Regions from separate parts of the Sedimentibacter sp. genome, predicted to be linked through region 3. Evidence: riboswitches for the same ligand, from Rfam matches in the RefSeq annotation. Region 3 holds a riboswitch; each other region holds the start of a gene.
The links. A riboswitch is a leader RNA that binds a small molecule or an ion and turns the genes downstream of it on or off. The one in region 3 is predicted to bind cyclic di-GMP.
Positions count from the first base shown of each region.

Region 1: another riboswitch for cyclic di-GMP. It lies ahead of AAGU76_RS10385 (methyl-accepting chemotaxis protein); the one in region 3 lies ahead of AAGU76_RS07240 (hypothetical protein).
Region 2: another riboswitch for cyclic di-GMP. It lies ahead of AAGU76_RS16055 (PocR ligand-binding domain-containing protein); the one in region 3 lies ahead of AAGU76_RS07240 (hypothetical protein).

Region 1 covers NZ_JBCFAS010000002.1:850,063-853,342, reverse strand. The annotation lists gene AAGU76_RS10390 (methyl-accepting chemotaxis protein) at 1-1,005, shown strand, start outside; cyclic di-GMP riboswitch class I at 1,173-1,255, shown strand; gene AAGU76_RS10385 (methyl-accepting chemotaxis protein) at 1,392-3,065, shown strand.
Region 2 covers NZ_JBCFAS010000004.1:241,137-244,416, forward strand. The annotation lists gene AAGU76_RS16050 (TIGR00366 family protein) at 1-715, shown strand, start outside; gene AAGU76_RS16055 (PocR ligand-binding domain-containing protein) at 848-1,894, opposite strand; cyclic di-GMP riboswitch class I at 2,026-2,108, opposite strand; gene AAGU76_RS16060 (DUF523 domain-containing protein) at 2,274-2,702, opposite strand; gene AAGU76_RS16065 (HD-GYP domain-containing protein) at 2,720-3,280, opposite strand, start outside.
Region 3 covers NZ_JBCFAS010000002.1:130,812-134,091, reverse strand. The annotation lists gene AAGU76_RS07250 (VTT domain-containing protein) at 1-381, shown strand, start outside; gene AAGU76_RS07245 (Ldh family oxidoreductase) at 398-1,486, shown strand; cyclic di-GMP riboswitch class I at 1,619-1,701, shown strand; gene AAGU76_RS07240 (hypothetical protein) at 1,841-3,280, shown strand, end outside.

The sequences.
Region 1 (3,280 bases), 720 kb from region 3:
GATGAGCTTGCTGCAGGAAATGTAAATGTGGAAGTCAGCACAGACAAGAAAGATGAATTGGGAAGACTGATGGCTGCCTTTGCAAGAATGATCGAAAACATACGGACGCAGGCAATGGTTGCAAAAAAAATGGCAGAAGGAAGACTGGACGTTGAAATCGAAGCAAGGTCTGAAGGGGACATGCTTGGAAAGGCCATGGCGGAAATGATTGACAAGAACAACGAAGTGCTTTCAAGCATAAGCGTTGCTGCCGAACAGGTGGCTTCAGGAGCCATACAGATTTCAGAAGGAAGCATCGCCCTGTCTCAGGGAGCTACAGAACAGGCAAGCTCCATAGAGGAACTGACAGCTTCCCTTGAGGAAATATCTTCACAAACGGAGTTAAATGCCCAAAATGCAGATAAGGCTAACAAGATTGCTGCAGAGGCAAAAAACGGAGCAATCAGAGGAAATGATCTCATGAATGAAATGCTGAAGGCCATGGACGAAATAAGCAGTTCTTCTGCTGAAATTTCCAAAATTATCAAGGTTATCGATGACATAGCGTCCCAGACAAACATACTTGCACTCAACGCCGCTGTTGAGGCAGCAAGGGCCGGACAGCACGGCAAAGGCTTTGCAGTTGTTGCAGATGAGGTGCGCAACCTGGCAGCCCGTTCAGCAAACGCAGCCAAGGAAACCACTGACATGATCGAGAGTTCAATAAGGAAGTCTGAAGACGGAACCAAGATTGCTAAAAACACTGCAGCCGCCCTTAATAAAATAGTCGATGAGGTTGAAAAGGCAGCAAATCTTATAAGCGATATAGCCATCGCATCAAATGAGCAGGCAGCAGGACTTGAGCAGATTAATGTTGGTGTGATGCAGGTGTCGCAGGTTGTGCAGGCAAACTCGGCCACCTCTGAAGAAAGTGCGGCAGCCAGCCAGGAACTGACGGAACAGGCACAGATGCTCAAGGAGATGGTAGGAAGGTTCAAACTGAAAGTAACAACCACTAAAGCATAGGTACCAGCAGTTATAATCAAAGGCATTTCCGTATTTCGGAAATGCTTTATTTATTTTTAAATTAATGTTATACCTGACTTTTTATTATTACAAAAATGCAATAATATTCTTGACAATTGTTAATGGCAATTATATTATATATATAAATATTTTAATTATAATAAAAACAACGATAATAGCAAATCCGCCGAAAGGCGGAGACGCAAAGCCATGAGTCTAAAGCATATGCCATGATTGTCAGGTTGCCATTGATATAAAGCTGAGAAGCGTTTTTTGGCAGGCAATTTACATTGCCTGCTTTTTATATAGTTTTGATTTAAGATGCAACAAGCAAGGGGGGCCGGCTGTTCAGCTTAAATTGAACAAAAATAAGGAGGAGAATTAAAATGAAACTAACAATCAAAAAAAGACTTTTATTAGGTTTCGGTGTTCTAACTTTAATCCTTGCCGGTATAGGAATATTTTCAATATTTTCCCTTGGCAAAATCAATAACAGCACCGTGATTATGGCAGAAAACAGCCTTCCGAGCGTTGATTACGCACATTCCATCAATACGTCGACTTCCGACTATAGAATTCAGGAGCTGCAGCATGTATTGTCAACTACGGCTGAAGAGATGAATGAACATGAAAAGAATATGGATAAGCTGAACAACGACATACAAAGATTCATTGAGCTTTACCACACGGTTATAAGCAATGAAACAGACAGTGCAATAATCGAGAAGGTTGAGAATGAATGGAACAGATATTTGAAAGTAAACGAGAAAATCATATCACTCAGCAGACAGATGAAGACAGAAGAAGCAATGGCGTTGTCAGAAAGTGAAGGACAGGCGGCTTTTGACGATGCTTCAAATTTATTGCTTGAACTTGTGAAGTTTAATCAGGACAGCGCAGAGGCAGAAAAGCAGAATGCTGACAAGGTATATGACGGAACAACCCTGATACTGATTATCATTATAGTTGCATCATTGGTTCTGAGTGTCATCACAAGTCTCAAAATTACCATGAGCATTGTAAGACCTGTCACAAAGCTTGTTGAAGTGTCTGATGAGCTGGCTCTTGGAAACGTAAATTTGGAAATAGAATCAAACAACCATGATGAAATAGGCATGCTTATGGAATCTTTCAAGAGAATGATAGAGAATACACGAAATCAGGCAAAAGCAGCTGAAATAATGGCGTCAGGGGACATGACGGTACAAGTCGAAGCTAGGTCTGAAAACGATCTGCTGGGCAAAGCCATGAAAGACATGATAGATCAGAACAATGAAGTTCTGATGAATCTGAAAAATGCCTCCGAACAGGTTGCTGCCGGTGCGAACCAAATATCAGCAGCCAGCATCGCTCTTTCTCAGGGAGCCACGGAACAGGCAAGCAGCATCGAAGAGCTTACTGCTTCTTTGGAGGAAATATCTGCACAGACGAGCCTAAATGCTCAAAATGCAAGCCAGGCAAACGAGCTGGCAGTCAATGCAAAGGACGGAGCAGAACAGGGCAACAGACAAATGAAGGAAATGCTCAGAGCGATGGAGGACATAAACCAGTCTTCTGGTGACATTTCAAAAATCATCAAGGTTATCGACGACATTGCGTTCCAGACAAACATACTTGCACTGAATGCTGCCGTTGAGGCTGCACGGGCCGGACAGCACGGCAAAGGCTTTGCTGTTGTTGCTGAGGAAGTAAGAAATCTGGCTGCCCGTTCTGCACAAGCAGCCAATGAAACTACGGCACTCATAGAAAACTCAATGAAGAAATCCGAAGACGGCACAAAGATTGCAAAAGACACTGCAAATTCGCTGGACTTAATTGTTAGGGAAGTTGAAAAAATGGCAAATCTTGTAGGAGAGATAGCCAATGCATCCCATGAGCAGGCAGCAGGACTTGAGCAGATTAATGTTGGTGTGATGCAGGTGTCGCAGGTTGTGCAGGCAAACTCAGCCACTTCGGAAGAAAGCGCGGCAGCCAGCCAGGAGCTGTCGGGACAGGCGCAAATGCTGAAGGAAATGGTAGGAAGGTTCAAGCTTAAGGAAAAATCTGCAAAAATATTTTAATGAATAATTTTTGAAATTTCTGAAATAAATATGATATGTCTTAGTTTTCATATAAAGAATGTACGGCTCAATTCAAAAACCGTACATTCTTTTTTTGTCGGCTGCGGACAGAGCTGTTAAATTGTAGCAATCTATTGACATTTCAATGAAAGTGTGTTAAACATAAATGTATTTATTTTTAATTGAATAAAGATTCGTTTTCCTGATTTTTGACA
Region 2 (3,280 bases), on a different contig from region 3:
TGCAAAAAGCTACGTATATGGTGAAAAGCAACATGAATACAAGGGTGTTTTAAGCCGTGAAGAGGTTATGAAACTGCCGTTCACACTGCAGCAAAAGATTACATTGCTTGGATTTGGGGCTTTAATAGTTATAATTGCCTATACGGTTGGAGTGCTGGGCTTTTATCTTCAGGAACTTTCGGCACTTTTCATAATATGGATGATTGCAACAGGTTTGTTAAATAAAATGAGTTCAAAAGAAATAGCGGAAGCTTTCGTTGAATCTTCATCAACTGCCATTTACGGTGTATTATTGATAGGGCTTTCCCGTTCTATTGAAGTAATTATGTCTCAAGCAAATGTAATAGACACGGCTGTATTGTATCTTTCAAATATAATACAGAATTTGCCACACAGCGTATCCGCAATCGGAATGCTGGTTGTTCAGAACCTGATAAACTTCTTCATACCTTCAGGTTCAGGTCAGGCTGTTGTCATGATGCCGATCATGGCTCCTCTTTCCGACCTGATTGGTGTCAGCCGTGAAGTTGCAGTTACCGCATACCAATTTGGAGACGGATTTTCAAATATGTTCTGGCCTACAGCAGTTGCTGTGGAATGTGGGATAATGGGAGTAGGCATGGACAAGTGGTATAAGTTTATAACGCCTTTGTTTGTTATGATGTTTACTCTTCAAGCTATACTCATAGTAATTGCGGTCATGATGGGTATTTAAAAGACTTTATTGACACATGACAGCATATAAACCCCCGACAGCAAAGCTGAAGGGGGTGTGTGCTGTACATTAATAAGGTTGGTATAGCAATTGATCATGCAGAAATTGCGAAAGCTGTAGTGATTCTGGTGGTTAATTTACTGATTTCATCATATTGTTCAGTTCGTCAGCCAGGCTTACAATTTCCTGTACGGCAGATGATACTTCTTCCATTGCAGCTGTTTGCTGTTCAGTAGTCTGCAGCGTTTCATGTGAGTGATCAGTTGTTGAATTTACTGATTTTTTAATCTGCGCAGTTAATTCTAAAATATTATCTGCTGTTTCCTTTGACTTATCGGACAGGATCTTGATCTCATCTGCGACAACTGCAAAGCCTCTTCCGGCAGTACCTGCATGGGCAGCTTCTATTGAAGCATTGAAACCGAGAAGTTTTGTGTTCATGGCAATTTGAGAAATGAACTTCAATACGTCGTTTATCTCTTCTGTTACCTTTCCAACCTGTGTAATTTCATTGTTGAGCGCTTGCTGCTGCTGGGAGATTATCTGTGCAGATGCAGCCAACTCCTGAAATGCAGACGCAATATCCATAAATTTGCTGGAGAGTTTTTTTGCAACAACTTCCAGCTTGATTCTTGCGTAACCGTTTTCAACAAGCGTGTTGACAACGATAAAAAGCACTTCGGCTGCAGCGTTGATGTTGTCCATGTCTGTGACTGTAATCTGATTTACAGCATTTACAAGTCCTGCCTCATCAACGCCGATTTCCTGTGCAATTTTGCGGTATAATTCTTCTTTTGGAGTGTCAGACAAAATTTGTCCGCCCAGTACGGTGCCCAAAAGTTCATTGTTAATGATGACAGGAGCAGCAAAGTCAATCAACCCTGCGTGACATGGTCCCACAAAGGGTCTGCCTGAGCTGGCGGCTTTCTGTCCCATGCGGTTATGGGAGTTTGCGCATCTGCTGTCTCCGATGGAAGATCCGTGCACGTATCCTTCACAGAATCGTGTGTAGGAACTTGGTTTTGTAATGGGATTTCCATCCCTGTCAACTGTTACGCTTGCACAATTCATGCCTATGGCAAAATTGTCCTGAAATTTCTGCAATAAGCTTATGTCAACTATGTCGCTTATTTCTAATACACTCATGTCAATGCTTCCGTCTTGTTTAACTTTAATCATCAGCTCTATTCCTTTCGAATGATCTAACAAAATTTTAATTAGCCTGAGCATATTTTATATGGTGAGAATATAAAAAATAGCTCTGCCTGGGGTGTATCCAAACAGAGCTTATACATTTCAGTATTCGCAATATTGGTAACCCGGCTGCCCTGGAATTGACTTTAGGCCCGTGGCTTTGCGTCCTCAGCTTTCACTGAGTTTGCCTTTATCACATGCTAATTAATTGTAACTATAATTATATTTAATATTGTAATGTTTGTCAATCTAAATAAATAACTAAATTTTTTATTAAATTTAAAATTTAAGTGGAAGCATTAAGTCTTTATCGGTACTGTTAGCCCATAAGATTTGGAACAGTTAAGCATCTTTGATAGTCTTGTTAAAAGTCTTCGTCACTGATAACTTCGATTCCGTGTTCTCTTAAAAGTTTAGTTGTAATGCCTTGACCTTTTACAAGCTTTCGGCTGAAAGTGCCGTCATAGACGAATTTGCTGCCGCAGGAAGGACTTTTTTCCTTTAGGATCGCTTTTTTTATGTTGTGCTTTTCTGCCAGTTCAAGCACCTTACGAGCACCTTCCATAAAGTTTTCCGTCATGTCCTCGCCGTGGTCGTTTATGATCCTGCTTCTGCTGATTTCACATGGATGTCTTGGAACTGAAAGTTTTCCTTCTATTTCAGGGCAAGCCATTATTGCTCTTCCATCATCAACAAGCTTTTTAACATTTTGGGAAAGGCTTGATTTGCCGTCATAACGGCATTTTTCGCCGCACAGACACGCGCTTACGATGTATTCGATATTATTTTCCATATTTACTCCTCATCTGTTTATTTGATGTTGACGAAATCTATGGCAGCTGCATCGTATGCCATATCTACTATAGTTGTGTTCGTGTACCTGTAATCCCCGAAAAGATCAATGTCTTCTCCCACCGTGTTGTCCTGATTCACGGTTCTGACAATGGGGCGCATGTTGTTATCCGCATAATTTTTTATTACTACACCTATCATTCCGTTACTTAGCTTCACAAAAGTACCAACCGGAAAAGCAACTATGTTTTTTAGAAAAACACGAAGAATGTCATAATTAAAGTGTGAATCAGCACAACCCATCAGGTACTCCATAACCTCATTGGGAAAGCATGTTTTTCTGTAGGACCTGTCTGATGACAGCGCGTGATAAACGTCGCATATAGACAGTATTTTACTGTAAAAAGGGATGTCGTCCTGATATATGCCGTTGGGATAACCGGAACCGTCTTCCTTTTCATGATGGCACATTATTGCCTCAAGTATTTCTTCGGAAACAAGACCTTTCAGCATACGAACACCATTGGAAGGATGCATTTTAATGATGTCAAATTCCTCGGGAGTAAGTTTTCCTGGTTT
Region 3 (3,280 bases):
ATAGTTCTGGAAATGTCTCTTGGATTTTTCCTGGGAAGGTACCTGGGGAAGCACAAGATGTCAGAAATGATCAAAAAAAACAAGTACGCCGACAGGGTGGTCAAATTTGAAAATGACAACAGCATTTTAAGCAGCTTTCTTGTCAGAATCATAAAGGGACCGCCCCTGGACCTTACGAGTATGTTTTTGGGTTCTACGGGTATGGACTATGTTCCTTACTTGGCAGGAACGCTGCTGGGACTTTCTCCGGGAATGATTTTATCCGTGTTCATAGGCAGGTCTGTTGATAACCCCATATCTTTTGAGTTCATGGTTCCATTTTTCATATACCTGGTATTGATTTTGACTGCAATTATTGTATTCAAACTGAAAACGAAATAGTCCAAAGGAGGATTAAATGGGAGATTTTGTATACGTTTCATGGGAACTGATTGGAAACTTCATGGAAAGCGCTTTTGTAAAGCTGGGTGTGCCTGAAGAGGAAGCGAAAATTTGCGCGGACGTCCTTATGGAAAGCGACAGACGCGGAATTGACAGCCACGGATGCAACCGCTTCAAGCCCATATACATCGACCGAATCATGTCGGGAGCCCAAAGCCCTGTAACATGTTTTGAAGTAGTTAAGGAAACACCGACTACGGCAGTAGTTGACGGGCACGACGGCATGGGCATGATTGTGGCATACAAGTCAATGAACATGGCCATAGAAAAAGCAAAAAAATACGGAATGGGAATGGTAGCGGCGCGCAACTCCACCCATTACGGCATAGCCGGATACTATGCCATGATGGCAGCAAAAGAAAACATGATAGGCATAACCGGCACCAACGCACGTCCTTCGATTGCTCCAACATTCGGAGTGGAAAATATGCTTGGAACAAATCCGCTGACATTTGCCATGCCCACAGATGAAGAATTTCCTTTCGTTCTTGACTGCGCCACCAGCATCACCCAGCGGGGCAAGATAGAATTTTACGAAAGAAGCGGAATGGATACACCATTGGGGGCCGTTATCGACCAGGATGGCTTCCCGATTACAGACAGCAGTAAAATCCTCCTGGGACTGTCGAGCAATACAGCGGCACTTACGCCTCTGGGAGGAATAGGGGAAGAAACCGGAGGCCACAAAGGGTACGGGTATGCCACCGTCGTTGAAATTATGTCTGCAGCTCTTCAGGCAGGAAGTTACCTCAGGATGCTTTCCCAAGCTCCCTACCGCCTGGGACACTTCTTCATGGCCATTGACACGGATGCGTTCATGGGGGCTGAAGTCTTTAAAAATACTGCAGGCAGCATACTCAGGGAGCTTCGCGAATCCAGGAAGGCAAAGAATCATGACAGAATCTATACGGCAGGAGAAAAGGAATACCTGTGCTGGCTTGACAGAAAGGACAAGGGAGTTCTGCTGGTTGAATCTGTTCAGAAGGATTTGACAGGCGTAAGGGATGTGCTTGGTTTGCCTTTCAGATTTCCTTTCGAAAAGTAAGAAGCATTGGGAACTGCAGATTGTTTGTAATGTGCGGACAGTTTCCTGAAAATCACCTTGGTAAAAAATTACAAAAACATAACATTATTATAATTGCATTTTTTTGCAATTTGCATTACAATGTATATACTGATACGATAATAGCAAACTTGCTGAAAGGCAAGGACGCAAAGCCGTGGGTCTAAGGTTTATACTATGATTGCCAGGTTGCCGAAGAGAGATGAGTTGATTATTCAGCTGTATGCTTTGGCATACAGCTTTTTTATTTGAAATGACAGCAGGGATGCTTAACTGACAGATTTAGTTTCTTGTAAGAAGTCGTTAAACCGTTTATATACCAAGGAGGAAATGATTATGTCAAGTATGGATGCTGCACCAGGTATGGATGAATTAAAAGATCTCCAGCGCAGAGTAAACCATGAATCAATAAAACAACAGTTCAGGCCAAAACTTATCGGCGGTTTAAATGAAGAGGACGTTGCCCAATACATTGAACACATAGAAGGACAGTTCAGAAAGCTTGAACAGGAAAATAAAAAATATATGGATGAAAATTTTGCCCTGAAGAAGAAGCTGGAAATACAGGATGAAGAGTTCAGGACAATTCAGGACAGCGTTGAAAGTTCAAAACACAAATTGAATTTCTACATGTGTGAATGCAAGAACAAGGATATTGCCTTGAAAACTCTCACAGAAGAAAGCATTGCGGAAATAAAGAAGCTGCAGGAAGAAATGCAGCATGAATCAGTAGAGCGTCACAGGCTGGAAGAACAATTGTCACAGTCGAACATGGAGATGGAGCAGGCAAAATCTTATGCTGCGAATCTTGATGAAAATAAAAGGGATGTTGAAGCAAGACTCGCTGAAATGATGGAAAAAAACCAGCTGCTGGAAGAACATGTCTCTGATTTGGAAAGTGAGCGCGCAGTTTCAGCAAGTCTTAAGGAAGAGCTGGACAGGGTTGCCGATGAAAGCAGGGAACGAAGCAGACAGCTGTCAGAATCCGTGCTTGAGCTGTCCCAGTTGAATGATTACGCTTCTGAGCTTGAGGAAAACAACAGGGCAGTTGAAGCAAAGCTTGCTTCGATGGTGGAAAAAAATCAGCTGCTGGAAGAATATATTTCTGAGATGTCTGAAGAAAACAATGATTCGGCAAATCTTAAGGCAGAGCTGGAAAGAATGACTGATGAAGGCAGGGAACGAAACAAGCTACTGTCAGAATCCATGCTTGAGCTGTCTCAGGTGAAGGATTACGCGTCGGTGCTTGAAGAAACCAACAACGAGATGAAGATAAAGCTTGACGAGTTTGAAAACAGGATGATGTTCAAAGAAGTCGAATGCGACAAGCTCATAAAGGCATGCCAGGAGCTAAAGGAACAGGTTGAACAGGAAATAGCGAAAAATGAAAAACAGAACATGTATCTGGAAATGTCAAAGCAGAAGATTTTCAGCCTCGAAGCTACATTATCAGATAACATTACCGAACTTGAAACATTAAGAGCCAAGAGCGAGAAGGCGGAGCAGGAGCTGACACTGGAAAAGGCCAGGGTATCCAGCAGCATAATAAACAGCTTCAAGGATGAGCTGGAGAACATATACAAAAAAATTGAGTTCCTTGAAAGTGAAGCCGAACAGCATGTAAGGAGCATCAATGAGCTGCAGCAGCAGATGTCTGCCGAGCAGCAAAGAGCCAGCAAGGCTGAAAGCAATGCATCTGAATACTCAAAGCTGGTGGAAAGTATGAAGCAGAAACTGTACAGCGAACAGGAGATGCTTGAAGCTCAGCTAAAAAGG